DNA from 2 places in the Paenibacillus sp. GYB003 genome. Region 2 is predicted to be linked to the other one. Evidence: riboswitches for the same ligand, from Rfam matches in the RefSeq annotation. Region 2 holds a riboswitch; the other holds the start of a gene.
What was found. A riboswitch is a leader RNA that binds a small molecule or an ion and turns the genes downstream of it on or off. The one in region 2 is predicted to bind cyclic di-GMP.

Region 1 (14,627 bases), on a different contig from region 2:
CAGCAAATGGCGCGCATGGCGAAAATGTCGTTCTGGCACAAATATTTCATCGACGTGCTGCTGCTCGGCGTGGCGATCTACGGGCTGCAAAGCTTCAAGCGGCGCATGTCCGACCTGCAGTCGCTCGGACTCGACTCGGCCAACTTCAAGGTCGATCCGCTGCTGTTTCTCGTGCCGGCGCTGTTCACGCTCGGTCTCGGCTTGCTTCTGCTGCGGGTATATCCGCTGTTCATCCGGCTCGTGTACTGGCTCGGTCGCAAGCTGTGGCCGCCGTCGCTCTATTCGACGCTGATCCAGGTCGGGCGCTCCAGCAACCAGTACAGCTTTCTGATGGTGTTTCTGATGATTACGCTCGCCACCGGCTTGTTCAGCGCAAGCGCGGCGCGGACGATGAACAGCAATACGCTGGAAAAAGTGAAGTACAAAAACGGCACGGACATCATCCTCAACGTCAAATGGGAAAACGACGCTCCGCCTCCGATGATGGGCGGCGGGGAAGAGATGGGCGGCGAGGAAGAGGAGGAGCCGTCCGCAGCGCCGGTGCTGCCGATCGCCGGGCCGAAGCGGATTCAATATACGGAGCCTCCGTTCCAGCTGTACAGCGAGCTTCCGGGCGTCGCCCACGCCGCCAAAGTGTTCGTGAAGGACGACGCGGTGGCGCAAATCGGGAAAACGTCGTCGAAAATCAAGCTGATGGGCATCGATACCGACGAATTCGGCCGGACCGCTTATTTCAAAGACCGGCTGCTCGAACATCATTTCTACGACTATTTGAATTTGATTTCGACCGAGCCGTCCGCCGTGCTCATCTCGAGGACGATGGCCGACGAGATGGGACTGAAGGAAGGGGACTCGATCAACGTCGGCTGGAACAACGTCTCCTACAAGCCGTTTACGATCTACGGCATCGTCGATTATTGGCCGACGTTCAATCCGAACCCGCAGCAGCCGCCGAGCGGCAACAAAAAACCGGATTTGCCGAAGCTGGTCGTCGGGCATTTGAGCTACATTCAAAGCGCCATCGCGCTCGAGCCGTACCAGGTCTGGATCGACCTGAAAGACGAGCCGACGGCGAAGCAGACGTTCAACGACGCTTTGAACGCGAAGGAGCTGCCGATCGAAAGCTTCGTCGATACCGGCTACGAGCTGACGCAGGCGAAAAACGACCCGTTCCAGATGGCGATCAACGGCGTCATGACGCTCGGGTTTTTGATCAGCGTCGTCATCAGCTTTTTCGGATTTTTGTTGTATTGGGTGCTTTCGCTGAACGGCCGGGTGCTCCAGTACGGCATTTTGCGCGCGGTCGGCATCTCGTTCGCGCAGCTGATCGGAATGCTCGTTACGGAACAGGTGCTGACGTCGGGAGCCGCCTTTTTGCTCGGGGCCGGCATCGGCAACGTCACAAGCCTGCTGTACGTTCCGCTGTTCCAGCTGTCGTTCAATCCGACGACGCAAGTGCCGCCGTTCCAGGTTACGTTCGATCCGGCCGATTCGCTGCGCCTGTACGCCATCGTCACGGTAATGATCTTGATCGGCTTGTGCATCCTCGGCTATCTTCTCTCGCGCATCAAAATTCATCAAGCGGTCAAGCTCGGGGAGGACTAACGATGATCCATTGCGACAATTTGGTGAAAATTTATAAGGTGGCCGATTTGGAAGTAGTGGCGCTGCAAGGGCTCGATCTGCACGTCGAGCCCGGCGAGCTGATGGCGATCATCGGCAACAGCGGCAGCGGGAAATCGACGCTGCTCAATATGCTCGGCGGTCTCGATCGTCCGTCCGCGGGCAATCTGGTCGTGGACGGCAAAGATTTGCTGAAATTTACGGAGAAGGACATCGTCAAGTACAAGCGGGAGACGGTCGGATTCGTCTGGCAAAACAACGCGCGCAACTTGATTCCGTATTTGACCGCGCTGGAAAACGTCGAGCTGCCGATCCTGCTGCAGGGCCGCCGAAAACGGCAGCGCGCGCTCGAGCTGCTGGAGGCGGTCGGTCTCGGCCATCGCACCCGCAACAAGCTGAACCAGCTGTCAGGGGGCGAGCAGCAGCGCGTCGCGATCGCGATCGCGCTGGCGAACCATCCGCGCCTGCTGCTGGCCGACGAACCGACGGGCTCGCTCGATACGAAAATGTCGAACCAAATATTGGACCTGTTCCGCGAGCTGAACCGCTCGCTCGGGCTGACGGTCGTCATCGTCACGCACGATCCGCTGCTCGCCAAAAAAGTCGACCGCGTCGTCGCCATCCGCGACGGCAAAACGTCGTCGGAATTTATCCGCAGCAAGTCGTACGCCGACGAGCTGGCGGAGCTGGCGCAAGGGATGGCGGCCGAAGAGGAGACGCATGTCGAATACGCGATATTGGACAAAGCGGGGCGGCTGCAAATTCCGTCCAACTTTCTCGACGCGGTCGGCATGAAAAATTCGAACAAAATGGTCGTCACCGTCGAAGACGGCAAAATTATACTGCTGCCGCCGGAAGCGGAGAAAGTCGCCAAATAACGGTTTGCCCTCGCACCGGAACCCCGCCTCGGCGGGGTTTTATGCGTTCGGACGCGGCGCGGGCCGGTTCATTTGATCGCCGCGGCGAACGGGTGGTATAATTTGGCGAGAAAAAAGGAAGCGAGGGGGAAGTTCGGTATGAAGCGGCAGTGGCATAAATCGGTATGCGCGCTGGCGGTCGCGACGGCGGTTGCGCTCTCTCTGGCGGGCTGCGGAAGCGCGCCCGGGAAAACAGGCGACAAGAGCTGGAGCGCCCCGCCGCCGATGCAGCTGAAGGCGGACAAAGCGTACGAAGCGGTGTTCGATACGACCGAAGGCAAGTTCACCGTCCATTTGTTCAAAGATTTGGCGCCGAAGACGGTCAACAATTTCGTCTTTTTGTCCCGGCAAGGCTACTACGACAACGTCGTGTTTCACCGGATTATGAAGACGTTCATGATCCAGACGGGCGATCCGACGGGAACCGGCATGGGCGGACCGGGTTACACGATCGAGGACGAGCTGACGACGAAATACAAATACGATCCGGGCATCGTCGCCATGGCGAATACGGGAGCGAAAAATTCGGGAGGCAGCCAGTTTTTCATCTGCACCGGCCCCGACTGCGCGGCGAGCTTGAACAAAAATCCGTTCTACACGATTTTCGGACAAGTATCCTCGGGCATGGACGTCGTACAGAAGATCGCGGCAACGCCGGTCAAGCAGGACGCCAGGGGAGAGCCGAGCTCTCCGCTCAAAGAAGTGAAAATCAATAAAATCGAAATCGCGGAAAAATAGAGATGCGTCGTTCATCGAACGGGCGGAGGAGGAGCGAACCGAATTGATTCGAAAATATGCGGATCGTACCGATTGGGGGAGAATCGTCGAGAAGGAATTTACCGTCATCCCGGTCAAAACGATCGGCTTTTCCGGGACGGTTACGCTGGTCGAGCTGTTGAAGGTGAAGGAGCCGCTGTACAAGCAGTACGAAGGGCGGCAGGTCTGCATCGCGGACAACGGCTACAAATGGCTGCAGCTGTTTCCCGAGCATGCGCATTATACGGTTACCGCCATGTACGACGAGCATAATCGGGACGTCCAGCGCGTCGTCTCGATATGCAAATGCCAAGGCGTCTCGGACGGCGGCATTCCGTGGTACGAGGATTTGTTTTTGCATTTGGTCATCCTGCCGAGCGGAGAGCTGTACGTAATCGACCAGGAACGGCTGGAGGAGGCGGTGCGCGGCGGCGTTCTGACGCAGGAGGACGCCGAGCTCGCCTGGAAAACGGCGAATCACGTGATGGACGAATACCGGACCGGCTCGTTCGATTTGCTGGTCGTGGCGGACAAACATATGCAGGCGCTAGTCGAAGAATAATCCGTCAGCGAGGAATGGCGATGGACCGCAAAATATGTTTGGGGATTCACGGTTTTACGGGAGGGCCGTTCGAGCTCGAGCCGCTCGCCCGGCATTTGGAAGGCTGCGGGTATCGCTGCGTGCTTCCGACGCTGCCGGGTCACGGCGACCCGGAAAAGCTGCGGCGGGTAAGATGGTACGACTGGGTCGAGGCGGTCGACGCGGCGGCGGCGGCCATCGCGAAGCGATACGGTTCGTTCGATTTGGTCGGTTTCTCGATGGGAGGGGCTCTGGCCGCCCACGTTGCCGTCCGGTATCCGGTTCGACGGCTCGTCCTGCTGAATGCGGCGGTCATCTACGTCAGCCCGTACCGCCTGCTGCAGGATATCGGATCGGCGCTCAAGGTCGGCGACTGGAACCGGTTCGTCAAGGTGCACCATACGCCGATTCGGGCGACGGTGCAGTTCATGCAGCTGATCCGTTCGACGAAGCCGATCTGGAGCGGCATACGCGCCCCAACGTTCATCGCGCAGAGCGGCCGGGACCCCGTCGTCCATCCGTACAGCGCGAACGTGCTGGCGCACGCGATTCCGTCGGTCGTGCGCGTCGAATATTTTCCGAACTCGAAGCACATGATTTGTCTCGACCGGGAGGCGGACGCGCTGTTCGCGGCGGTGGAGTCGTTTTTGACGGAAGGCGGTACGACGGATGCGCCATAAGGAGAGCAGGGGATGAAACCGATGACGAATGCCGTGTCGATGCCGCGGCGCCGCAGACGAAGAAAAGGATGGGGAATCGTCCTGAGCGCGGCGGCCGCCGCGGGCCTGCTGTGGATCGGATACATCCAGTGGCTGATTCATTCCGTGGAGCAGAGCGCCCCCGCTTCGAAGGCCCAGGTCGCCATCGTGCTCGGGGCGGCGCTATGGAACGACCGACCCAGTCCCGGACTGAAGGAACGGCTGGAGAAAGCTTACGCCTTGTACGAGAGCGGAGTCGCGGATCGGCTTATCGTATCCGGCGGGCTCGATAACAACGGCGCCACGATCACCGAGGCGGAGGGAATGAAGCGTTACTTGGTCGAACGAGGCGTACCGGAGGAAGCGATTATCCGGGAAGACGAAGCGACGAGCACGTACGAAAATTTGCTGTTCAGCAAGCGGATCATGGACCGCGAAGGATGGACGCGGCCGATTATCGTCACGCACCGATATCACGGCGCCCGCTCGATCGATATCGCCGAATTCGTCGGACTGGACGGAGCGACCGTGGCGTTGACCGATTCGCAAACGATGTGGATGCCGTGGCACAAGTTCAGAGAGACGCTCGCGTATACGAAGTGGCTCGGAGTCAAGCTGATGCTGACCGTGAAAGGGTAAAAGGAAGACGCCCGCTGCGATTTTTCGGATCGCCCGGGCGTCTTTTTTTCGTCATGCGGGAAAGAGAAGTGCGGATATCGGCCGGTTCGTCCGGTTTCCGCGGGTTAAGCGATGTATCGGGTTTTCAGCTCGTTTTTGGAAATCGCCACGATTTTCGGTTCGAGCAGATCGGTTTTTTCCTTCAACCGTTCCTTGCCGTTCGGATGTACGACGTACAGCAGCAGCCGCAAATAGGTGCGCGTCATCCGGGCGAACAGTCCTTCGGGCAGATCGAACACGGCGAAGCCGAGCTGCTTCGAGCCGCGATGGATCATCGTGATGCCGTACAAGCCTTTCACGTTCTCGTACTGCGGATCGGTCAGCAGCAGCTTGCTGATGGCCGGCATGAGCGTTCGCGTCCGGCGGATCAGCTGCGTCGCCAGCTGCACGGTGCTGCGCGAATCGATGCCGAGCTTGAACAGCGTGTAGTTGTCCAGATGCATTTCCGCAATCAGGTCGCCTTTGCGAATTTGTTCCCCGTCCGGCAGCACGATCGACTGTCTGCCTTGATATTCGCGAACGCGCAGCTTGACGAGCGGGTTATCCGAATCGACCGATTTCAGGTGGAACAGCTTGACGAAGCAGCGCTCCCAAGCCATCCAGGCGTTGACGAGCACCCGCTTGAACAAACCGAGCCGATACTTCATCGAAGCTTGCAGCAGCTCGTCGACTCGCACCGTCACGAGACCCCGCTCCTTCATATGCGACAATACGTCGTCCAACGCATCCAGCATATGGGACGGAGCGTCGCGATCGGCGCCGAACGTTTCGCCGCTGTCGTGCAGCAGTACGACCGACCCGGGCACGATCGTGTTCAGCAGCCTGGACTTCAGCTTGTTCCGTCCGACCCGGCTCCGCCAATCTTTCGGCATAACCGACCAGAGCACGACCGTATAATGTTTCAGGAAAAACAGGTCGAATACGTTCAAAATCCCCCACGGCGGACGATAATAATCGGGCTTCGTGCCGGTTATGGAAGCGACGATTTCGGCGGAACGATCGGCTTGCTTGCTCCGGACGGACCACGGAGACATGAACCAGTTCGACTTGTGCGAGTAATTATGAATGCCGATCTGATGTCCTTCCCGGTGCATTCGCTCGATCAATTCGGGATGGCGCTCGGCCTTGGCCCCCAACACAAAAAAAGTCGCTTTCGCCTTATGCTTCTGTAGCAGATCGAGCAGGAGCGGAGTATAGACCGGATCGGGACCGTCGTCGAACGTCAGGGCAACCTGATTCGTAACTTTCCCTCTGCGAAATACGCCGATAGCAAATATGCGCGTCGCCACCCACGGTACGATCGTATAGATCGCCACAATCAGCAAAAAAGTGAATAGGAGACGCTCCTTCATGGTCATCACTCCTAGTCCGGATGAAAAAAAATTAAACTCCTACTCCTCATTTTGGGGCTTTTTGCCGGCCGATTCAAGCACAAAATTTCATAAGAAATTCGACTCCGCGATCATAGGACAACTTCTCGCTTTGTACATTATAGGCAGAGGTTATTCGGCCGCCGTGCGGTTCGCTCGCGACGCCGCACGGCGGGGCCAAATTATCGAAGCCCGCATATCCAAAAAAACGAGGTGATTCCGGTGAGCATTCGAGTCGTTTCCGGCGAAACGCCCAAATCTTCGCGGCAAATCAATGTCGTGCTGCGCACTCCAGAGCCGGTGTCCGTATCGGAAGCCGAGCCGCAGACGGGCGGAAAAGCGGTTCCGTCGCAAGGGCCCTTCGCCGAAATTATGAAAGAATTGGACCAGATGGTCGGCTTGGAAAACGTCAAGGAACTCGTCTATGAAATATATGCGCTGCTGCAGATCGGCCAGTACCGGGTCGACGCGGGGCTGGCGACGACGCAGCAGGTGTACCACATGGTGTTTAAAGGGAATCCGGGAACCGGCAAAACGACGGTCGCGCGAATCGTCGCGAAGCTGTTTCACGCGATGGGCTTGCTGCAGAAAGGACATTTGGTCGAAGTGGAGCGCGCCGATTTGGTCGGCGAATATATCGGCCATACGGCCCTGAAAACGCGCGAGCTGATCAAGAAGGCGATGGGCGGCATTTTGTTTATCGACGAAGCGTACAGCCTGGCGAGAGGAGGCGAAAAAGATTTCGGCAAAGAAGCGATCGATACGCTCGTGAAAGCGATGGAAGACTATAAAAATCAGTTTGTACTCATTCTGGCAGGCTATTCGGATGAAATGGATTATTTTTTGGCGACGAATCCGGGTCTTCCGTCGCGCTTCCCGATCATGATCGACTTCCCCGATTATGCGATCGACCAGCTCGTGCAAATCGCCGAATGGATGGTCAAGGAGCGGGACTATACGCTCATCCCCGCAAGCGTCATGAAGCTGCGCCAGTTGCTGGCGGCGGAGAAAAGCCAGTATCCGTCCGCGTTCAGCAACGCCAGGTTCGTCCGCAACCTGATGGAAAAGTCGGTTCGCCATCAGGCCGTCCGCCTGCTCGGACAGTACGCGAATTCGTCGCCGGGGCGGCACGAGCTGATGGCCATCCGGCCGGAAGACATGCGCGTCGACCGCCGATAGCGAACGAAGTCCGCAACCGTACGGAGCCGCCGGAAAAGCGGCTTTTTTTTCGTTTGCCCGGATATCCCGAAATGCACGACGATGCCGATTCCTGTATAATACGTACATCGGCTGTGAACGATTTTTCGCCATGGAGGGCTGAAACGATAATGATCAAAGCGCTCGTGTTCGACTTCGACGGACTCATTCTGGATACGGAAACGAACGAATATCACGCCTACGCGGAAGCTTATCGGCATCACGGCGCCGAGCTGCCGCTCGAGCGATGGTCGAAGGTGATCGGGACGGACATGCTGTCCGTATTCGATCCGCTCGACGATTTGGAGCAGCGCGTCGGCAATCCGGTCGATCGCGAGCGGTTCCGCGCAATGCGCCGCAAGCTGTTCGAAGAGCGGATGGAGCGCGAGCAGCTGCGGCCCGGCGTCGTCTCCACCTTGGAGCAGGCCCGGCGATTGGGACTCGCGATCGGACTCGCTTCGAGCTCGTCGAGCGAGTGGGTGATCGGCTATTTGGAGAAGTTCGCCATCCGCGACTATTTTTCCGTCATTCGCACGCGGGATTACGTCGCGAAGGTGAAGCCCGATCCGGAGCTGTACGTGCAGGCCGTCGATCGGCTGGGCGTCTTGCCGGAGGAAGCGCTGGCGTTCGAGGATTCGCCGAACGGAGCGCTGGCGGCGCGGCGCGCCGGGCTTCACTGCGTCATCGTCCCGAACTCGGTGACGGAGTCGCTCCCGTTCGGCGAGCACAGCAAACGAATCGCGTCGATGGAAGGGCTCGATTTGAGCCGCTTGCTCGAGGAGCTGGCGTCCGGCCGGACGGAGGGGGAGCGATGATCGAAATCCGCCGCACGCAGCCGAAGCGGCTGCTCAACCCGGCTTCGGGATATTTGACCGGCTACAGCCATACGCTCAATCCGTACGCAGGCTGCGGGTTCGCGTGCTCGTACTGCTACGTCCGCAAAATGCCGGTCGCGTTGTTCCGCCGGGAGCCGTGGGGCGAATGGGTCGACGTGAAGGTCGGCTCGGCGGAGCTGCTCGCCGGCGAGCTGGCCAAGGCGAAACGGAAAGGGCCCGTAACGATCTTCATGTCGTCGAGCACCGATCCGTACCAGCCGCTGGAGGCGAAGGAGCTCGTGACCCGTTCGCTGCTTGCCGCGATGGCGGACGAACCGCCCGACTTTTTGTTCGTGCAGACGCGCAGCCCGCTCGTGACGCGAGATATCGATCTGCTTCTGCGGTTGAAGGATCGCGTTCGGATCAGCATGACGGTAGAAACCGACATGGAATCCGTACGGAAGGCGTTCACTCCGTCCGCCCCTCCGATCGCCGCCCGTTTGTCCGCCTTGCGCAAGCTGACCGAGGCGGGCCTTCGAACGCAGGCCGCCGTTTCGCCGGTGCTGCCGAGCAGCCCGCAGTTCGCCGGGACGATCGCCGCGGCGACCCGGCGGGTTTGCGTCGACGATTTTTTCATGGGAGACGGCAGCTCCGGAAGGCGGACGGAGCAGCTCGGCATCCGGACCTTGTTCGAGAAGACCGGTTATACGGAATGGTACGATCGCGAACGGTACAAGGACATCGTCGAAGCGCTCGGCCGCCATTTCCCGCCGGAACGGGTCAAAGTGAGCCAGAGCGGATTTTTGCCCGATTCGTCCGATACGAATGTGTTGTAAAATGTTCGAACATTCGGGATTTGCAGAAAAATTAGAATCGTTCGATTTTTAGTTTCGTTGAAAGAAAAGGTATGGTATATTAAGGTTCAGGTAGACTACCAGCAAATAATTGGAAATGGAAGTTTGGCAAACTTGCCGAAAGGCAGGGACGCAAAGCCACAGGTCTAAGGTTCGGCAGAACTATGACAGCTGGGTTGCTGAAACGCTCGCGTTCGCGTTGATCGTATCATGCCATCGGCCGTCCCTGAATCCGGGTACGGCTTTTTTTAGCTTGCAGAGCTAATCGTCCCCCCGGGTCGCGGCAAAGTATCGGAATCGAGCCTCGAAAGCCCTCGCCGCGCCTCCGCAGCTGTCTCTCATCGCTCACGTCCGCATAAACGACGCATACCGACAAACCTAACGGAAGGGAAGAACCATATGCACATAACCCGCGCGTTTCGGTCGTTCCGCTTGTCCGTCTTCCGGAGAAAGGAAGCGCTGCTTGCCGCTCTCGCGCTGCTCTCGGGCGTCGGCGCGCTCATCGACGCGATTCCGGATGCTGCCCGGTCGCTCGCTTCGCTTCTGTTTACATTGTCGCTTCTGGCGGCCGCGGCGCTGAACAAACGCCGGAAAGCCGCATACGGCCTGTCCAGCCTCGCCCTGCTGGCGTACATCGTCTTTATGCGGCCGGACGGCTTGTTCGCCCTGCTCTTAACCGCCTATCCGCTATTGCTGTTTTACGCGCTTCTTCTGCCGAGTCCGCTGTATACGCTCGCAGCGGCGCTGGCGATCGGTCTCAATTTGTATGCGTACGCCGACACGCCCGAAGGGCAGCAATGGCTGACGCATCTGTTTTTTATCGCGCTCCATGCGATGGCTTACACGATAGTGGCGCATTACACGCGAAAGCTCGAACGGGAGCGAAACGAGTACCGCCACCTCAGCATGATCGATTCGCTCACCGGGCTTGCTTCGCTGCAGCAGACGCTGCTGTTCGGGCAGCGGCTGATCGACGAAGGCAAGGCGGTCCGCGTGCTGCTGATCGACCTTAATTTTTTCAAGCAAATCAACGATACGCACGGGCATATGGTCGGGAATAAAGTCATTCTGCACGTCGCGGACTATTTGCGCGGGCTGGTCCATAATGTGAACGGAATCGCCGGCCGATTGGGCGGGGACGAATTCGTCCTCGTCGTCGAAGATTCGCCTCCTTTCGAAGGCATTCGCGAGCGGCTGCTCGGCGAGCTGAACGGTCAATCGTTCGCGATGGGCGACGGGACGCCGCCGGTGTCGCTTTCTTTTTCCGTCGGCGTCGCCGCCTCGAAGCCCGACCGGAGCGTACGGATCGAAGATTTGCTCCATGACGCCGATTTGAACATGTACGAATTCAAATTGCATCACCGGCTGCCGACGTTCCACGGGAAGACGGCGGATTTGATCGAGCATAATCCCGATCCGATCTGCACGTTCGACCGCAAAGGCAAGCTCATCGCCGTCAATCCGGCCGCCGCCGACCTGCTCGGCTATACCGCCGAGGAAATGACCCGCAGGCAGTTCGTGGCGCTCATTCATCCGGACGACCGTCCGAAGGCGCTGAAGTCGTTTCTGGAGACGATGAAGGGCGGCTCGATCCATTTCGAGCTGCAGCTGCTGCATAAAGAGGGGCATACGATCATCGCCGACGTAACGAACATTCCGATCATCGCCGATCATCAGATCGTAGGGATTTACGGCGTCGCCAAAGATATTACCGACAAGAAAAAAGCGGAGGAGCTGCTTCGCAACTCCGACCGGCTTGCGGTGACCGGACAGCTGGCCGCCGGACTGGCCCACGAAATCCGCAACCCGCTTACGGCGCTGAAAGGCTTCATACAGCTGCAGCAATCGGCTCCGACCGAGAACAAGGCGTACTATCCGATCATGCTGAACGAGCTCGAGCGGATCAATTTTATCGTCAACGAGTTTTTGCTGCTGTCCAAGCCGAAAGAGGCGAGCTTCCGCGATACCGATATTCGCACGGTACTCGATCACGTGGTGACGCTGCTCGATACGGAGGCGATCATGAACAAGGTGCGGCTCGTCACCGAAGAGATGGCCAACATTCCTCCGATCCGATGCGATGAAAACCAGATGAAGCAGGTGTTCGTCAACGTGCTGAAAAACGCGATCGAGGCGATGCCGGACGGAGGAGAAGTGAGAGTGCGGACGGAGACGTCCAAAGGCTCGTTCATCGTGCGCATTACCGATCAGGGCGGCGGTATTCCGGAGGAGCTGATCCCGAAGATCGGCCAGCCGTTTTTCACGACGAAGGAAAACGGGACCGGTCTCGGCCTGATGATCTGCCACAATATAATGGAGACGCACGGCGGCAGGCTGTCGATCGAAAGCGTTATGGGCTCGGGAACGACGGTCGAAATCGAGCTGCCCTTTTCGTGAGGGCCATTTTGCGGACGGCGGGGTTTGGATATAATAGAACTGCTTTATCCCGGAAATATGTTACAATGATCCGTATGTACGCATAACGTACCGATGCGATAAAGGAGTTCCCGCATGAAGCAAACGACGCACGAGGTCGGCGGCGGCATTTCGGATAAAGCCGTCGTCGTCAGCTTGGTATTGAAGAGCGACAGAGCCGGCGAGGAAGCCGTGCGCTATTCGCTCCAGGAATTGATCGGACTCGCGGAAAGCGCGGGCGTGCTGGTGCTGCATGAGTCGGTGCAGACGAGAGAGTCGGTCGATCCGAAATGGTTTATCGGCAAAGGGAAGGTCGAGGAAATCCGCGAAATCGCCGAGCGGCTCGGCGCCAATACGGCGATATTCGACCAAGAGCTGTCCGGCGCGCAGGTCCGCAATCTGGAGCGTGCACTCGATTTGAAAATCATCGACCGAACGCAGCTCATTCTCGATATTTTCGCGCAGCGGGCGAAAACGCGGGAAGGCTTTCTGCAGGTCGAGCTGGCCCAGCTCAGCTACTTGCTCCCCCGTCTGTCCGGACACGGGGTGAATTTGTCGCGTCTCGGAGGCGGCATCGGCACGCGCGGTCCGGGCGAGACGAAGCTGGAAACGGATCGCCGCCATATCCGCAATCGGATAACCGAGCTGCGCCACGCCTTGCACGAGGTGAAGCGCCATCGGGCTCTGCACCGGGAGCGCAGAAAAAAAACGGGCGTGCTCCAGGTCGCGCTCGTCGGCTATACGAATGCGGGCAAATCGACGCTGCTGAATCGGCTGACGCAAGCGAACGTGTACGCGGAAAATCAGCTGTTCGCCACGCTCGACCCGACGACCCGCACGCTGCGGCTGCCGAACGGTCAGGAAGTCGTGCTGACCGACACGGTCGGCTTCATCCAGCATTTGCCGCATGATCTCGTCGCGGCGTTCCGGGCGACGCTGGAGGAAGTGTGCGAGGCCGATCTCATTTTACATGTGGTGGACGGCTCGAACGAGATGGCCGAGCAGCATATCCGGGTCGTCGTCGACATTTTGCAGGAGCTCGGCGCCGGGGGCACGCCGACGATCACGGTGTTGAGCAAAGCCGATCTCGTGCCGGACGGTCAAGCCGAGCTGTGGAACGCCGAAGGGGACTCGATCCGGATATCCGCCTTCTCGGACGCCGATCTGGAAACGCTGAAGCTGGCCGTGCAGGAAAAGCTGACGGGCGAATCGATGCGCTTCGTCATTCCGGCCGACCGGGGCGACCTGATCTCGCTCGTTTACCGGGTCGGCGACGTGCTCGATCAGCAGGTGGACGGAGAGACGATCCGGTTCGACGTGCGCGTCAAGCAAAACGAATTCGACAAACAAGGATACAAGCTTCGATCGTTTGCGGCGAACGAAGCGATACAGCACGAGGGAGAGAGCGATTAAGATGAACGTACCGGATAAAATCGCCCGGCTCATGGAGCAAGCGGAAGCTTTGGCGGCGCCGAAGCTGAGCGAAATCGACAGACGGGTGGACCGCAATCAATGGAAGGTGATCGCCGCCTTTCAGAAGCATAAAGTGAGCGACTATCATTTCGGAGGGTCGACCGGCTACGGCTATAACGACCGGGGCCGCGAGGTGCTCGATCTCGTCTATGCCGACGCGTTCGGGGCCGAAGCGGGGCTCGTTCGCCCGCATTTCGTTTCCGGCACGCATACGATCGGGACCGCCTTGTTCGGCGTGCTCCGACCGGGCGACCGCTTATTGTACATCACGGGCAAGCCGTACGATACGCTGCACAAAGTGATCGGCAAGCCCGGAGACGGAACCGGCTCGCTGCAGGACTGGGGCGTCCGCTACGACGAGCTGGCTTTGGCGGACGACGGGATGCCGGATTGGGACAAGCTTCGGGCTGCGATTGCGGAACAACCGCCGAAGGTAGTCGGCATTCAACGGTCGCGCGGCTACGACTTGCGACCTTCGTACTCGGTCGAGCAGATCGGGCGGATGGTCCGGTTCGTGAAGGAGCTCGCGCCGGAGACGATCGTATTCGTCGACAACTGCTACGGCGAATTTACGGAAGAGACGGAGCCGACCGAAGTCGGCGTCGATTTGATGGCCGGTTCTTTGATCAAAAACCCGGGCGGAGGATTGGCCCAAACGGGCGGCTATATCGTCGGCCGAAGCGATCTCGTCGAGCTGGCCGCGTTCCGGCTTACGGCGCCGGGCATCGGGGGAGAGGTCGGAGCGATGCTCGGGACGACGCGCGGCATTTTCCAAGGATTGTTCCTTGCCCCCCATCTCGTCGGTCAGGCGCTGAAGGGCAGCGTCTTCGCCGCCGCGCTGTTCGAGCTTCTCGGCTTCGATACGCGGCCGGGATGGCGGGACGAACGATGCGATCTCATTCAGGCGATCCGCTTTACGTCGGCGGACCATCTGATCGCGTTCGTGCAGGGCATCCAAAAGGCGGCGGCCGTCGACGCGCACGTCGTGCCGGAGCCTTGGGAGATGCCGGGCTACGAGGACCCGGTCATTATGGCGGCGGGAACGTTCATTCAGGGGGGGAGCCTGGAGCTGTCCGCCGACGCGCCGATCCGTTCCCCGTATATCGCCTATATGCAGGGCGGGCTGACGTATTCGCATGTCAAATGGGGTGTCGTCATGGCGCTGACGAATATGATGGACAAAGGACTTCTGTGATTAAATCTTACATGGATTGACATGTTTATGTCCGATATGTACAATTAAGGTATCCT
Region 2 (14,627 bases):
TCGACGAACGGAGGGATGACGAAAATGTCGCCCTTCGAAATCGGATACGAGACGCCTTTGTACAGATGCTCGCCCCGGCCTTCCGCAACGTACACCAGCTCGATGAAATCGTGGCAATGGGGCATTTTCGGCCGATCCGGCAGCGTCGGGTACAAAAAGGCGCGAAACGGAAATTCGTCGCACTCCAAATATTGTTCCTTCGAGTACAGATTCACGGGGAGCACCTCCACTCCCATTGTAGAAAAGAACATGCGCAAACACAATAACCGAAGCCGTCCGCCGGCGTCCGGACGACGTCGTTATTTCGACTCAATTATTTGGTAAATAATCCAAGAAAGCGGCGTGTCTCCTATAGTAGGCTTACCGTATACGACGTAACGACCGCCGCATTCGCGGCGCAGGCGGGAGCCGCAAGCGCCGGCAATCGAGTAAGCGCTTTCTCGCCGATGGCGAACGGTGCGTGCGAAAAGACTTTATGCGTGAAGGGGGAGTCATCGAATGATGCGAACGACTTTTGCTTCCATGTTGGCCATGGCGATGGTTGCGCTGCCTTTGGCGGCTTGCGGCGGCGGAGGTACCGCAACGGGCGGCGTCCCGACCTCGAAAGGCGGCGCTGCGGGCGGCGCCGCCGGAAACAACGAGCCGGCCGAGCTCGTGTTTTACGGGGCGGCGGGCAATACCGAGGCGGAGTTCAACGCCAGATGGGGAGACTACATCCGCAAACAGTTTCCGAACTATACGCTGAAGTACATCATGAACGAAAAAGGCAAAACGCTGCCCGAGCTCATCGCCGCCGGGGAAACGATCGATATCATATTCGACTCGATCGGCGGAACGGCCTCCAACTTGATCGATAACGGGTTCCAGTACGACATCACGGAGCTGGCGAAGAAGCATAGCGTCGATTTGAACCGGTTCGAGCCGACCTTTATCGACGCGATCAAGCAGATGGGCGGCTTGTACGGACTTCCGGTCAACGGCGGGGGGCTCGTCATTTACTACAACAAAGATATTTTCGACAAGTTCGGCGCCCCTTACCCGAAGGACGGGATGAGCTGGGAGGAGCTGCTCGAGCTGTCCAAAAAAGTGACCCGGATGGACGGCGGCAAGCAGTATGCCGGCTTCGCCACGTCTGTCGTTCACCCGATGCGGATGAATCCGTTCTCCCTGGACGTCGTCGACCGAAAGACGCTGACCGCCGCAATCGGCAACGAAAAATGGAAGACGCTTCTGCAAACGGTCATGATCCAGCCGATCGTTCAGGACGACGGGTACCGGCAGCTGTTTACGCAGAAAAAGGGAGGGCTCTGGACCGACGATTTCGCCAAGCAGCAAAATTTGGCCATGTTCATGATGAATTTCGGCCTGCAGTACGCGGTCAAGGAATTCGAAACGCTCAACTGGGACATGACGGCCATTCCGACGTTCAAAGACCGGCCGGGCGTCGGCACGCAGCCTTATCCGAATTATTTCTACATTACGTCCGCCAGCAAGGCGAAAGATGCCGCAATGAACGTGTTGAAATACGTCACTTCGGACGAACACGAGACGATCGAATCGAAAAAAGGAAACATCCCGGTGCTGAAAAACGAAGAAATTAAAAAGGTGTTCGGGCAAGAGACGATCTATAAAGGGAAAAACATGAAAAACGCGGTATACTACAACAAATTCGCCGAGCCGCACGCCAAAACGGTGTATGACGATAAAGTGGCCGGACCGCTCGATGCAAATATCAAAAAGGTGATCTACGGCGAAATCGATCTCAACACCGCGTTCCGCAACGCCGAGCAGGAGGCGAACAAGGCGATCGAAGAAATGAAGGCGGCGAGGAAAAAGTAAGCCGAGCGGCGCGGAAACGCCGTACAGCGATGATCGTGCGGAGCGGGGACGCCAGCGGCAGGAAGCGGAAGTCTTTGCAACGTGCGGACGCCGTCGGTCCATAAAAAAGCCGATTCGAGCAAGACGTCCGGATCGGCTTACTTCTTTTCATCCGCAAGAAGCATTCATTCTTGCTCCGTCGTCCCGTCTCCGGCATCTTTGTCGCCGCGCGACGCCCTGGACATATAGGCGTCGTACCGGTCGTCCACCTCGCGGGCGATGCTTCTTACGATTTTCGTCTCCTCGACGATCGGATCGCGCGCCGTCTGCGTCCGGATTTCGTATCTCGGGCTGAGGCGGCGCAGCGCCGCCACGTCCGGGTTTTTGCCTTCCATGTTTCCTTCGTTCAAGGCGTTGGCAAGCTGCTGCTCCAATTGGTCTTTGCCTCGTTGTTCCATAGCCGAACACCTCCGGGAAGATTGGAATAGTTCCGGGGGCTCCCCCAACATTCGCCTTATTTTCCCCGCCGCAGCCCGAATCGATTCATCGGCGCGCTCCTATCGCCGTACGGATCGGCGTCAGCAAATAGACGGACGAACCATTGCTCTCGTCGGGCTCGGCCACGATCGGGCCAAGCCTGCCGGTCAACCGCAGCTTGACGCTAGGCGCGTCGACGGCGCGCAAAATGTCCGCCAAATAGTTGGAGGAGCAACGAGCCGCCGGCGACTCGCCCGAACGCTTGCGCCTTTACAATCCGGCCGATTCGGCATACAGTTAAACCGATCGGGCAGGAACGGGAAGCGGCGCCGCCCAACCGCCATCGAACGTCGCGCTCCGAACGAGCGCCGCCGCGCCCGGAAGCGGGAGGAGAAACGGAATGTTTCTAAGGTCGTGTCATTATTGTACGGTCGATTCCCCATTCAACGGATCGAGCGGAGGCATTCACCCTTACGACGAAATGCTGTACATCCGGGAAGGAGCGGCTCTGCTCGAATGGCGGGGCAACGCCTACGAAGCGCCTGCCGGCAGTTTGTTTTTGCTGAACCGGGATACGCCGCACCGGCTCGTCTATCGATCGGAGCCGTTCAGCTTCTGGTATATCGAGCTGGATATCGGCGATCCGGACCTGTTCGTCACCGAGGAGCAGGCGATCCGCTGGAATCGGGTGCAAACCGGCATCCGCCGCGACGCCAGCCCCGTGCTGCGCGGCATCGGACGGACGCTGGAGGCGCTGACCGAATCGATGGAAAACCGGGAACGCAGCAAGCCGCTGTTCGGCGAAGAAATCATGCTGCTGGACGTGAAGAAGACGATCCGGCTCGTCCAGAGCTATCTCGGGAGAAAGCCGGGCGCCCCCGGCATCCGCGACGGCACGACGCAGGAGCTCATTCACCAGCTTATGCGCCATATGGAGAGCAACTATTTTCTCGATTGGAATTTGGACGCCTTCGCGAAGTTCGTCCATCTGAATCCGTCCTACCTGGTCCGCGCGTTCAAATGGACGGCCGGCGCCACGCCGATGCAGTATTTGAACCGGCTGCGCCTCAGCGCCGCCGTCAGCTTTTTGGCGAACACGGACATGGGGGTGCAGCAAATCGCCGAGGCGACCGGATTCGGCAGCATCCATTACTTTTCCCGGCTGTTCAAGCAGAAGTACGGCTTAAGTCCGCAGCAGTGGAGACAGTCGCAGACGAAGACGGGAGCGCCCGGGCCAAAAAGTCAATAGCGTGCAAAGCGAGCTTCGAACGTCCGGTTGAAAGTGCTTTCATCCGGTTCCCGGGCCGCTTCAGCTGATACATTTCCTCTAAAGACGGCAGCCCCGAATGCGTTGTACTGTAGGGTTGTGGTGGAAAACGAAAGGTCGAAGGGGGATTTTCGGATGAAGCGGTTAACCTGCACCGTGCTCCTCGCGGCGCTCGCTTGCGCCGTTCAGGCGGGCTGCGGCCAAGGATCGGGACAAGAGCCGTCCGGCGGGGACGGGGGCAAAACGGGCGTTTCCGAGCCAGTGACGTTGACGTTGTACATGCCGGCGGCGTTTCCGATCAAAGATTACATCGTGAGCGCCGTCAAAAAGAAATATCCCCATATTACGATCGAGCCGATCGTACGGGGAGCCGGCAAGCAGCCCGAGGAGCTGCTCGCGGCGGGAACGTTTCCCGACATGATCTACCAGAGCACCCCCTGGTACGCCGAGCTGCTCGACCTGAACCTGCTCTACGACCTGAACGCGCTCGTCCAAAAGCATAAATACGATCTGAACAAGCTCGATCCGCTGGCGATGGACGCGATCAAAATGTGGGGTGCGAAAGGGGAAGTGTACGCGATCCCGTTTTACCGCAACTTCGGCGTGCTGTACTACAACAAAGACATTTTCGACAAATTCGGGGTGCCCTATCCGAAGGACGGCATGACGTGGGACGAAGCGGCGGACATCGCCCGCAAGGTGGCCCGCACGGACGGAGGGACCGAATACAGGGGGCTGGACGCCAGCGGCACGTACGAAGGGGTGTCCCAGCTGTCGGCCGCGTTCGTGGACGCGTCGGGCAAGGCGAATTTGCAGGCGGAGCCCTTCGTGACGATGATGAACAACCTCGCGCGCATTTATACGATTCCCGGCAACAAGCGGGGAGCCAATATGCAGGATTTTTACAAAGGCACGGTCGCGATGTCGGCCTTCTGGAACGTAATCGGCAATTTCGAGGATATGCACAAAAAGGGAACGCCGATGAACTGGGACATGGTGTCGCTGCCGACGTACAAGCAGGCGCCGGGGCGATCGTATCAGGTCGACTCGCACAATTTGAGCATTTCGTCGCTCAGCAAGCATAAGGAGGAAGCGTTCCGGGTCATCGCGTACTTGACGTCCAAGGAAGCGCAGTCCGAAATCGTCAAGGACGGCTACGTGTCCGCGCTCGTCGACCCGGACTTGGAAAAGGCGTTCGGCGCCAATCTGCAGTCGCTGAAAGGGAAAAACGTAGAGGCCATCTTCAAGCTGAAGTCGGCCCCCCTATACAAAGTGACGAAGGACGACCCGATCGCCCAAGAGTTTCTCGGCAAAGCGCTGGACGAAGTGCTCGCCGGGCGCAAAGACGTGAATACGGCGCTGCGCGACGCAAACGAGCTGGCGAATCAAAAGATCGAGCAGCGCAAAGGAAAACAGTAACGGCCGCCGTGTGTCGGCTGACGGGCCGTTCAAAAGCGAAACCGCTCGTGGCCGCGATCCGCAAAGTCGCGGAAGCCTTCGTGATGCAGCAGACGCCGCTTCAGCTCCATTCCTCCGCGATAGCCTGTGAGCGTGCCGTTCGTCCCGATGACGCGGTGGCACGGAACGACGATCGGGATCGGGTTGGCCCCGTTGGCCGCGCCGACGGCGCGCACCGCCTTCGGCGAGCCGGCGGCCTCGGCGATTTGCGCATACGTGCGCACTTCGCCGAACGGGATGGCCGCGACGGCTTTCCATACCGCCTGCTGAAACGGCGTTCCGACCATATCGAGCGGCAAGTCGAAGGCGGTCAGCGTTCCGGCGAAATAGCGCTCGAGCTGCCGCGCGTACACGGCCAGCCGTTTTGCGTCCGGCAGCGGCCGCGCGTCCGGGAGCCGTTTCCCGGCCCAGGCGAACAGCTCTTCTTCGGAATCGGCGGTCAGCGAGACGAAGCAGAGGCCGGCTTCGGTGGCGGCGATCGTCATCGTGCGGTCTTCGAGGGAAACGGGCGCATAGTACAAATGGGCCCGTTCCGTTCGGGTGCGGCCGGCAGGACCGGTATGATCGGTAGGGCCGTTCCGGTTGTTCCGGTTGTTCCCGTTGCCCCGGTTGTTCCGGGACGCAAGGCGGTCGGTTTCGGCGATTATCATGGGACGTGCCTCCTGTTCGTTTTTGACATGGCATAGCATAGCGGTATTGGCGGCTTTTTCACGCGCGTACCGTCAGTCGTCCTGCAGGCTTCGCCACATATAGAACGTGACATAGCCGTTCCACGGCGACCATGCGGCGAACCGGTCCTGCAGCTCCTGCACCGTCGGCTTGTGCGGCAGCCGCCACAATCGCCGGACCGCCTGGTGAATGCCGGCGTCCCGAACCGGAAACGCCGACGGATCGCCCAGGCAGCGCAGAAGGACGTAGTGCGCCGTCCAGGGACCGATCCCTTTGATCGCCGTCAGCCTGGCGCAAACGGCGTCACGATCCGGCAGCCGCTGCAGCATGTCCTTCGTCAGCTCGCCGGCCGCCATCAGACGGGCGATTTCGAGAATATAGGCGGCTTTTTGCCGGGAAAATTGCAGATCGGCCAATCGGTCCGGACTCGCTTCCGCGACGCGCTCCGGCGACGGAAACAGCCATAGCGGACCGCCGCGATGCTCCACGGATGTGCCGAACGTTTCCACGAAGCTCCGTTTCAGCTTGTAGGCGAACGAAAGCGTGATTTGCTGGCCGATGACGGCCCAGCAAAGCGCTTCGAACAGATCCGGAATGCGGACGAGGCGAAATCCGGCGTAATCGCGCGTCAAACGCCGAAGCACCGGGTCCCGCTCCGCCAGCGCGTAAAACGGGCGAATGTCGGTATCCAGATCGAACCATTCGCGAACGCGGCGGACCGCGGCTTCGCGCATCGACCGGTCCGCCTCATGCGGCCGTCCGTAACGGTCGGCGATCCGGATTTGCAGCCGGCCGGGCGATTCGGCGCCGACATCCAGCACGACCGTTTCGCCTTCCAGCCGCGCCGCCTGGACGACGCGATCCCCTTCGATCCGGTACATGCACTCGAGCGGCGAGCGGCCGAGATAAGCGAGCGCCTGCCGGAAATCGAACGGCTCCGGCGTATCGACCGTCAGCGGGCCGGCGCCGATCCGGACGGGAGCCGGCCGCGTCGGCCGGTTCGATTCGGCCGGCCGGGCCGCGACCGACCGATCGCCCGCGTTCCGATACTCGGTCGGCGTCAGGCCGAACGCCTTCTGAAACGCGGCGGAAAAATGCGACGGGCTGCGGAAGCCGGCTTTGACGGCGATTTGCCCGGCCGGCTCGGCGGTGCGCTCCAGCAGCCCCCGGCCCAGCTCCAGCTTGGCGCCGAGCGCGAAGGCGGCCGGCGTCGTGCCCGTAACCCGCTTGAACGTCCGCTGCAGGTGAAACGGGCTGACGCCGGTTTCCGCGGCCAGCTGCGCCAGCGTCGGCGCTTGCGGCAGACGCCGGGCGATGGCGGCTTTCACCTGCGCCGCCAGCTCCGCATCCGGCCCGTCGGGGCCGGGGTTGTCCGGCTTGCACCGCTTGCAGGCGCGGTAGCCGGCCCGGCGCGCTTCTTCGGCGCTGCGGTAGACCGACACGTTTTCCCGCTTGGGCAGCCGGGAGCGGCACGACGGGCGGCAGTAAATGCCGGTCGTTTTAATGCCCAGGTAGTAAATGCCGTCATATTTTCGGTCCCTCGTCAAGATCGTGTTCCATAAATCTTCATCCATCCCGTTCACCTGCCTTCATTGTCAGTATAGCCCCAGACGAAGCGGCGAACAACGGTTCGGCAATAGGAGAGCAACATTTCGACAGCCCGCCGCCCGGCGCGGAACAAAAAAAGGGACCCGCAAGCAACGGGCCGCGGGTCTGCATGAAATCTATATATGAAAAGGGGGGTCGATCTTTATTATAGGACGACTACCTTAAACGAAAGTGAAAATAACATTACAGTTTCTTTACGGATATCGGGTCGTTCGCCCGCTTCCAAAACCGGCATGCAGGTTCTTTAGGACTATTTACGGCCGGATTCATAGGAAAAACGATTCACTAAAATGGGAGGAAAGGTCTATGAAACGGCCGGCGAATCGTTTATGATGAAGGGAGAACGTGATTTCTCGAAACAAACGGATCAGGGCAAACTTGCCGAAAGGCAAGGACGCAAAGCCGCGGGCCTACGGAATACCTCTTCTACGGCGGCCGGGTTGCCGGAAGTGTTGGAATCGGGAAAACGAGCCAGCACCCTTCGGTCTGTCGATTTACGGATTTCGGGCTAAGGGAGGCGCATTATGCTGAAGGAACGGTACTATTCGACGGTGGAATATGTGGACCGGTACGGCAAAACGAACAAGGAAATGCATATTTATTGCGAGGTCGGCAAAAAGCCGACGGTCGGCGATTTTATCGAGGCGTTCCAAAAAGCGGGACTGGACGTGGAGCTGAAAGACTTTATCGATTTGACGTTCAAGCCGAAGCATCCGCCGTCGACTTCCGTCATTTCGGTCAGAGTGCTGCGAACCGTCAAAGACCATTCGTTCAAGCCGTTCGCTTGCTGACGGCCGTTTATAAGACCGCGCATCCGCTTTTTCCGCGAAGGAGGAAGCGGGCGCGCGGTCTATTCGTCTTTCCCTGCAATCGAGCAAACGACAAGCCGCTTCTATGGCTTCGTTCCGTTCAGCCGTTCTTCGGAGGAAGGCTCGTCGCCGTCCAGCCTTTTCTGGAACGAAGCCCGCCAGTTGGCCGACAGCTCCTCGACCGCCAGCAGTGCGCGGACGCCTTCCAGGTTGGATTTGTCGTGATGCTTGATCGTATTGGCGAATTCGACCGTAAGCCCCGCCGGATGCCGGCGCTCCAGCGTAAGCCCGAGCGTCCGGTCAAACAGGCCGGGGGTAAGCACCCGAAAATAAAAGCCGGTATAGCCCGTTTGCTGGACGCGCAAAGCGAGGTCCGGCACGTCGTATTTTTTGGCTAGCTTGTGGCACGGCTGCCTCGGCTGCGTAACCTGCAGCCGCACGTCGCCGCTGGCGTAAATATCGCCGATGCAAACCCGGGATTCGGTCATCCCGAGCACGGTCAAATTTTCCCCGAACGCCCCGAATTCCAGCTTCCGGCCCAGCTCCCGCTCCCAATACGAATAATGCTCGTACGGATATACGCAAACGGCTTTGTCCGGCCCCCCGTGATGGACGAGGTCGGCTTGTCCGTCGCCGTCGAAGTTAAGGGCGGTTAACCGGACCGGCCCTTCGGGCGCCGGGTTTTTGAATATGCCGGTTGCGACGTCCGTTCCTTTGTAAGCGAACGTTTGCGGTTTTCCGACATTGAGCGATACGATTTCGATAGTCAAGGCGTATTCCTCCGATCTTCCGGCGATTGGCTCCCATTTTATCACAAAAAACGGTCCGCGGCATCAGGCGGCAGGAGCTCGCCGTCCGCGCGAGGCCGGCTGGAAAACCGGCCGAAATGGGCGAATGCCCCGGGTCAAATACCCAGGGGCCGCATATAGTGGTATCGGATATTCGTTGCTTCCCAAACACAACGATATGGAGGAATTCCGATGAACTACGTCGTGCAGTCCGGCGACACGCTTTATTCCATCGCGAGCCGATTCGGCGTCACCGTGCAGGCGATCATGCAGGCGAACGGCTTGACGGCCTCGAGCCCGCTCTATGCCGGACAAACCATTTATATTCCGACGGGGGGAGGCCAGCCGGTTCAAGGGCCGGGCCAAGCGGGCATTCCGCCAGGGCTGTTTCCGCCGGGACTGTTCCCGCCCGGAGGGGATCGCCGGCTCGAGCAGCGGGTCGCCCGCCTCGAAGCGGAAACCGACCGCCTGCAGCAGCGGTTGCGGCGCACGGACAACGAGGTCGACCGGCTGCGGCAGCGCGTGGACCGGCTGGAGGATCGGGTCCGAAGACTGGAAGGCCGGTAAAACGACGAAAGGACATTCGCACTCCTGCGCGGAGCGGATGTCCTTTCCGTTTTTCTCCTTCATTTGCCGAACAACAGCCACGACGCCTTGATGCGCTTCAACCGGCTCACGACCGCCCACGGCACGATCGCGATGAGCAGGATGCCTCCCCATACGGCCAGATGGTACCCGGACTGGCCGGGAGCGACGGCGGCGTGCATGCCGTAATAGCCGAGCAGCGCCGGATGCATGAAGTAGATGCCGAACGACGCCGCGCCGAGCGACGACAACGCCTTGGCCCAACGCGGGGCGTTCGCCAGCAGATGGCGGCCGACCCACATGAGGCTGATCGCGACGAGGACCGGATATCCGTGGAACAGCAGCTCGAACTCCCACGATTCGAACCGCATGCCGTACTGCGCCTGCAGGCTCAGCAGCAGGAAGACGAACCCGGCGGCGACCGTTGCCGCGGTAACCCACCAAACGTTGCGGCCGAGCCACTGGACGACCCGCTCATAGTTCATGCCGATCGAGCCGCCGATGCAAAACAGCGCGAAGTACGAAACGAACAAGCGGTCGCTATGCGGAACCGGGGACTCGGCGAGCTGGCCGTAGACGAAATAGCCGATTTGCACGACGACACCGAACAGCCACAAATAGCGGCCGAGCGGACGCCACCGGGCCAGTGTGACGAGAATCGGGAACAGCGCATAAAATTGCATAATGAGCGACATGAAGTACAGATGGTAGCCGGCTTCCGCCCAAGGAAGCAGCCCGGCGAACTCGGACAGCGAGAAGCGGACGTTCGTCTGGGGATTCAGCCATTGATCGAACAAATAATAGAAGCACGACCAGATTATGTACGGAATGAGGATGTATTGCAGCCGTTTCCGGTAAAACCCGGGGACGCGGCGCACGTTCCAGTCGTCGTAATAGCTGTAAAACAGCACGAGACCGCTGAGCAGCACGAACGCCTGCACGGGAAAATAGCTCAAATTGTTGATGGCGAAATAGAGCGTGTGCGAACGCGAGCCAAGCGGCAGCTCCACTCGGGGCGTCGCCGTTCCGTGGATAAGCAGCACCGCCAAAATGGCGACCCCGCGGACGATGTCCAGCTCGAGCAGTTTCGGTTTGCGCAAGTCGATCTACCTTTCCGTTTTCAAAATAAAGCCCGGATGCAGGCCGAACAATCTATGTCAGTATACTGCAAAACGATGCGATTGCCTAGCGATCCGCGCATTCGGGGCACGTCCAGGGGGAATTCCGATGACAGGATGGAAAACCGCGGAGCAAATCGCGCTCATCGCGAGAGCGGGCGCCATTCTCGCCGCCTGCCGCCGCGAGCTGAACCGACGCATCAAGCCCGGCGTCACGACGCTCGAAATCGACGCGTTCGTCGAACGCTTTTTGGCGGACAACGGCGCGACTCCCGAACAGAAAGGGTACCGCGGGTATCCTTACGCGACCTGCGCGTCCGTCAACGAAGTGGCATGCCACGGCATGCCGGACGATAAACCGCTGAAGGACGGCGATATCGTGACGATCGATATGGTCGTAAACCGCGACGGCTGGCTGGCCGACTCGGCGTGGACGTTCGCCGTCGGCGACGTATCCGCGTCGTCCAGACGTCTGATGCGCGCGGCGCAAACCTGCTTGTACGCCGGAATCGCCAAGGCGAAGATCGGCAACCGGCTCGGCGATGTCGCGCACGAAATTCAAAGCGTCGCCAGGGCGAACGGCTACTCCGTTTTCGGCGATTTCACCGGGCACGGCATCGGCAATTGGATTCACGAATGGCCGTCCGTGCCGCATGTTGGCAAAGCGGGCAAAGGCGTCCGGCTGGAGGAAGGGATGGTCATTACGATCGAGCCGATCTTGACGGCGGGCAAGCCGAAGGCGAAAATCGGAGCCGACGGCTGGACGGCCACGGCCGTCGACGGCAAACGGTCGGCGCAATACGAGCATACGATCGCCCTGACGCGCAAAGGTCCGCTTATTTTGACTTTGCCGCAGCCGGAGCTGTATACGGCCGACGCCCGGGGGCCGTTTCCGGCGCCCTTCGGCCCGATTTCACGTTAGGTTGTCCTCCGGACAGTCGCGCTATGCCGTCGTTTGCTCTTGCCTATCGGGAAGGCGATAACGGCTGGCATCGAAGCGCCCTGTTGCGTTACAATGCATCTATACGGCTTTGCGGGAAGATGCGCCGTGGACGAAGCGGGGTCCGGCTTGAAGCCGGTCCGCACAAAAGCGTGAGAGCGAGGATACGGGCATGACGATTGTAGTGTTGGACGGATATACGCTGAATCCGGGAGACTTGAGCTGGAGCCGGCTGGAGGCGCTCGGCCCCCTGCGGGTGTACGACCGGACGCCGGTCGATCTGATCGCCGAGCGGGCGAAAGACGCGGACATCGTGCTGACGAATAAAACGCCGCTTCGCGCCGAGCTGCTGAGGCGGCTGCCGAAGCTCCGGTATATCGGGGTGCTGGCGACCGGGTACGACGTGGTCGATACGGAAGCGGCCGCGGAGCTGGGCATTACGGTAACGAATGTGCCCGCGTACAGCTCCGCGTCGGTCGCCCAGCTCGTCTTCTCGCTGCTGCTCGAGCTGTGTCACCGGGTCGGGGTGCACGACGAGGCGGTGCGCGAAGGGGCGTGGACGGCGAGTCCCGACTTCAGCTTCTGGAAAACGCCGCTCGTCGAGCTGTCGGGCAAAACGCTCGGCATCGTCGGCATGGGCGGCATCGGCGAAAAGGTGGCCGTGATCGGACAAGCGTTCGGCATGAACGTCATCGCGACGAACCGGAGCGGCAAGCGGCCGAATGTCGCGGGCGTCGAGCTTGTCCCGCTGGAGCGGCTGCTCGGCGAAGCGGACGTCGTGACGCTGCATACGCCGCTGACCCCCGAGACGGAAGGGCTCATTCGCGCGGATACGTTGTCGCGGATGAAAAAGACGGCGTTTCTGATCAACACGGGACGGGGCAAGCTCATTCGCGAGCCGGATTTGGCCGACGCGCTGCGCGCGGGCGCAATCGCCGGAGCGGGGCTGGACGTGCTGTCGACGGAGCCGCCGGCGGCGGACAACCCGCTGCTCGGCGCGCCGAACTGCATCGTGACGCCGCATATCGGATGGGCGACGCGGGAAGCGAGAGAGCGGCTCATGGAGACGGCGGCGGCCAATGTGGAGGCGTTTCGGAACGGCTCGCCGGTAAACGTCGTAAACGGTCGGTAGCTTGCAAACTTTAAGATGAATGATCGAAACGATCGACACGGACGAAAGAGGGAAGCGAATGAGTATCGATGCAGCAAGCGGAGGCGCGACGGGACCGGCATTTCGCGTAGTGGTCGCGCCGGATTCGTTCAAAGGGAGTTTATCGTCGGTAGCGGCGGCGGAGGCGATACGGGCCGGCGTTCTTCGGGCGGCGCCGGACGCCGGAACGACGATCGTGCCGATGGCCGACGGCGGGGAGGGGACGGTCGACGCGGTGCTGGCCGCGGCCGGAGGAGACCGGATCACGGTAACGGTCGTCGGGCCGCTCGGCGAGCCGGTGGAGGCGGCGTACGGCCTGCTGCCGGACGGGCGGACGGCGGTGATCGAGATGGCCGCGGCTTCCGGGCTGCCGCTTGTGCCGGCGGAAGCGCGCGACCCGCTCCGGACGACGACGTTCGGCACCGGGCAGCTGATTCGCGATGCGCTCGGGCGCGGAGCCACGCGCATTTTGATCGGCCTCGGCGGCAGCGCGACGAACGACGGCGGCATGGGCATGGCGCAGGCGCTCGGCGTCCGGTTTCTGGACGACGGGGGCAATGAAATCACCGCGCACGGCTGCGGCGGGCTGCTCGAGCGGATCGCTTCGATCGACGCGAGCGGGTTGGACCGCCGGCTCTCCTCTGCTTCCGTCACCGTCCTTAGCGACGTGACGAACCCGCTGTGCGGACCGAGCGGCGCTTCTGCGGTGTACGGCCCGCAGAAGGGGGCGACGCCCGAAACGGTGGAGCGGCTCGACCGCGGGCTGAAGCGTTACGCCGAGCGTATCGCGGCTCACAACGGGCAGCGCGTGGACGATGTGCCGGGCGCCGGCGCGGCGGGCGGCTTGGGCGCGGGACTGCTGGCGTTCTGCGGCGCCGAGCTGAAGCCGGGCATCGGCGTCATTATGGAATTGGCCGGCTTTGAGTCGTCCATTCGCGGCGCCGCGCTAGTCATTACCGGCGAGGGCCGGACCGACGGCCAGACCGCCTTCGGCAAAGTGCCGGCGGGCATAGCCGCGGCCGCCCGGCAAGCCGGCGTCCCCGTCGTCTGTTTGTCGGGAGGGCTCGGCGAAGGCTCGGAGACGCTGCACGAAATCGGCATAACCGCTTTGTTCAGCATCGCGAACCGGCCGATGCCGCTGGAGACGGCGATGGAAAGCGCGGACGCGCTGCTGGCCGAGGCGGCGGAAAACATCGTCCGCCTGTATCGTGCGGGTCTGATGCGGACGGCACGCGACGAAGACTAGACCGCGGCGTCCCCTTTCATACTCCTGTACCGGACTGCGCCAAAAACCCCGCCCAAGGCTCGACGCCTCGGCGGGGTTTGCCGCTTCTCCGGTCCGCTATTCCGATTTTCCCGATTTTTCGCCCCGGACGGTTTGCTCGGACTTTTCCTTTTCCACGATATCGTTCACGAACGCCATATCCTGATTTTCCGCCTTCATATGGGCCGTGCCTTTGTAGTTGCCTTCGTGCGATTTATTTTCCATGCGTCGTTCGCTCCTTTTCCGGTATATATCGCGGCTGGCGCGCGTACACGTAATACTGTGCGCATCGCCGCGACCGATTATGCAGCGCGGCGTCGGAGGCGCGCACGCCCTCTTGGCCGGGCGGCTTCGCGAGCCGCCGCCGTCCGCACGGATGCCGCCTTGGCGAATATGCCCGCGCGATGTGGGCATTTCCCGGGCTCGCATGGTACAATTGATAAAACGTTAGCCGGGAAAGGATGGGACCGATGGACTTAACCGTCAAATCCGAAACCAATGTGGCGTACATGGTGGAGGGCATCAAGGGCAAGCTGAAGGTCGTCGCCGCGCAATCGATCAAGGCGGATCATTTCGACCTCGACAAATACGAGGATTTGAGGGACATGTACGACGTCGTCATGAGCAAGCAGCATTTCAGCATCAGCGAGATCGAAGCGCTGTGCGACGAGCTGCG

Region 1: another riboswitch for cyclic di-GMP. It lies ahead of PV407_RS00590 (ATP-binding protein); the one in region 2 lies ahead of PV407_RS06815 (hypothetical protein).

Annotation. Positions count from the first base shown of each region.
Region 1 is NZ_JARBDC010000001.1:120,342-134,968, reverse strand. It holds gene PV407_RS00640 (ABC transporter permease) at 1-1,605, shown strand, start outside; gene PV407_RS00635 (ABC transporter ATP-binding protein) at 1,608-2,501, shown strand; gene PV407_RS00630 (peptidylprolyl isomerase) at 2,640-3,278, shown strand; gene PV407_RS00625 (DUF402 domain-containing protein) at 3,322-3,858, shown strand; gene PV407_RS00620 (alpha/beta hydrolase) at 3,879-4,556, shown strand; gene PV407_RS00615 (YdcF family protein) at 4,569-5,213, shown strand; gene PV407_RS00610 (polysaccharide deacetylase family protein) at 5,318-6,604, opposite strand; gene PV407_RS00605 (AAA family ATPase) at 6,845-7,801, shown strand; gene PV407_RS00600 (HAD family hydrolase) at 7,951-8,634, shown strand; gene PV407_RS00595 (SPL family radical SAM protein) at 8,631-9,470, shown strand; cyclic di-GMP riboswitch class I at 9,586-9,672, shown strand; gene PV407_RS00590 (ATP-binding protein) at 9,888-11,885, shown strand; gene hflX (GTPase HflX) at 12,000-13,316, shown strand; gene PV407_RS00580 (methionine gamma-lyase family protein) at 13,318-14,571, shown strand.
Region 2 is NZ_JARBDC010000011.1:66,477-81,103, reverse strand. It holds gene PV407_RS06850 (AraC family transcriptional regulator) at 1-215, opposite strand, end outside; gene PV407_RS06845 (ABC transporter substrate-binding protein) at 499-1,839, shown strand; gene PV407_RS06840 (hypothetical protein) at 2,004-2,276, opposite strand; gene PV407_RS06835 (AraC family transcriptional regulator) at 2,696-3,544, shown strand; gene PV407_RS06830 (ABC transporter substrate-binding protein) at 3,698-4,981, shown strand; gene PV407_RS06825 (methylated-DNA--[protein]-cysteine S-methyltransferase) at 5,011-5,670, opposite strand; gene PV407_RS06820 (DNA-3-methyladenine glycosylase 2 family protein) at 5,743-7,263, opposite strand; cyclic di-GMP riboswitch class I at 7,659-7,745, shown strand; gene PV407_RS06815 (hypothetical protein) at 7,822-8,088, shown strand; gene PV407_RS06810 (MOSC domain-containing protein) at 8,190-8,876, opposite strand; gene PV407_RS06805 (LysM peptidoglycan-binding domain-containing protein) at 9,087-9,461, shown strand; gene PV407_RS06800 (acyltransferase) at 9,521-10,579, opposite strand; gene map (type I methionyl aminopeptidase) at 10,707-11,519, shown strand; gene PV407_RS06790 (D-2-hydroxyacid dehydrogenase) at 11,710-12,669, shown strand; gene PV407_RS06785 (glycerate kinase) at 12,728-13,933, shown strand; gene PV407_RS06780 (hypothetical protein) at 14,030-14,176, opposite strand; gene PV407_RS06775 (DUF1128 domain-containing protein) at 14,422-14,627, shown strand, end outside.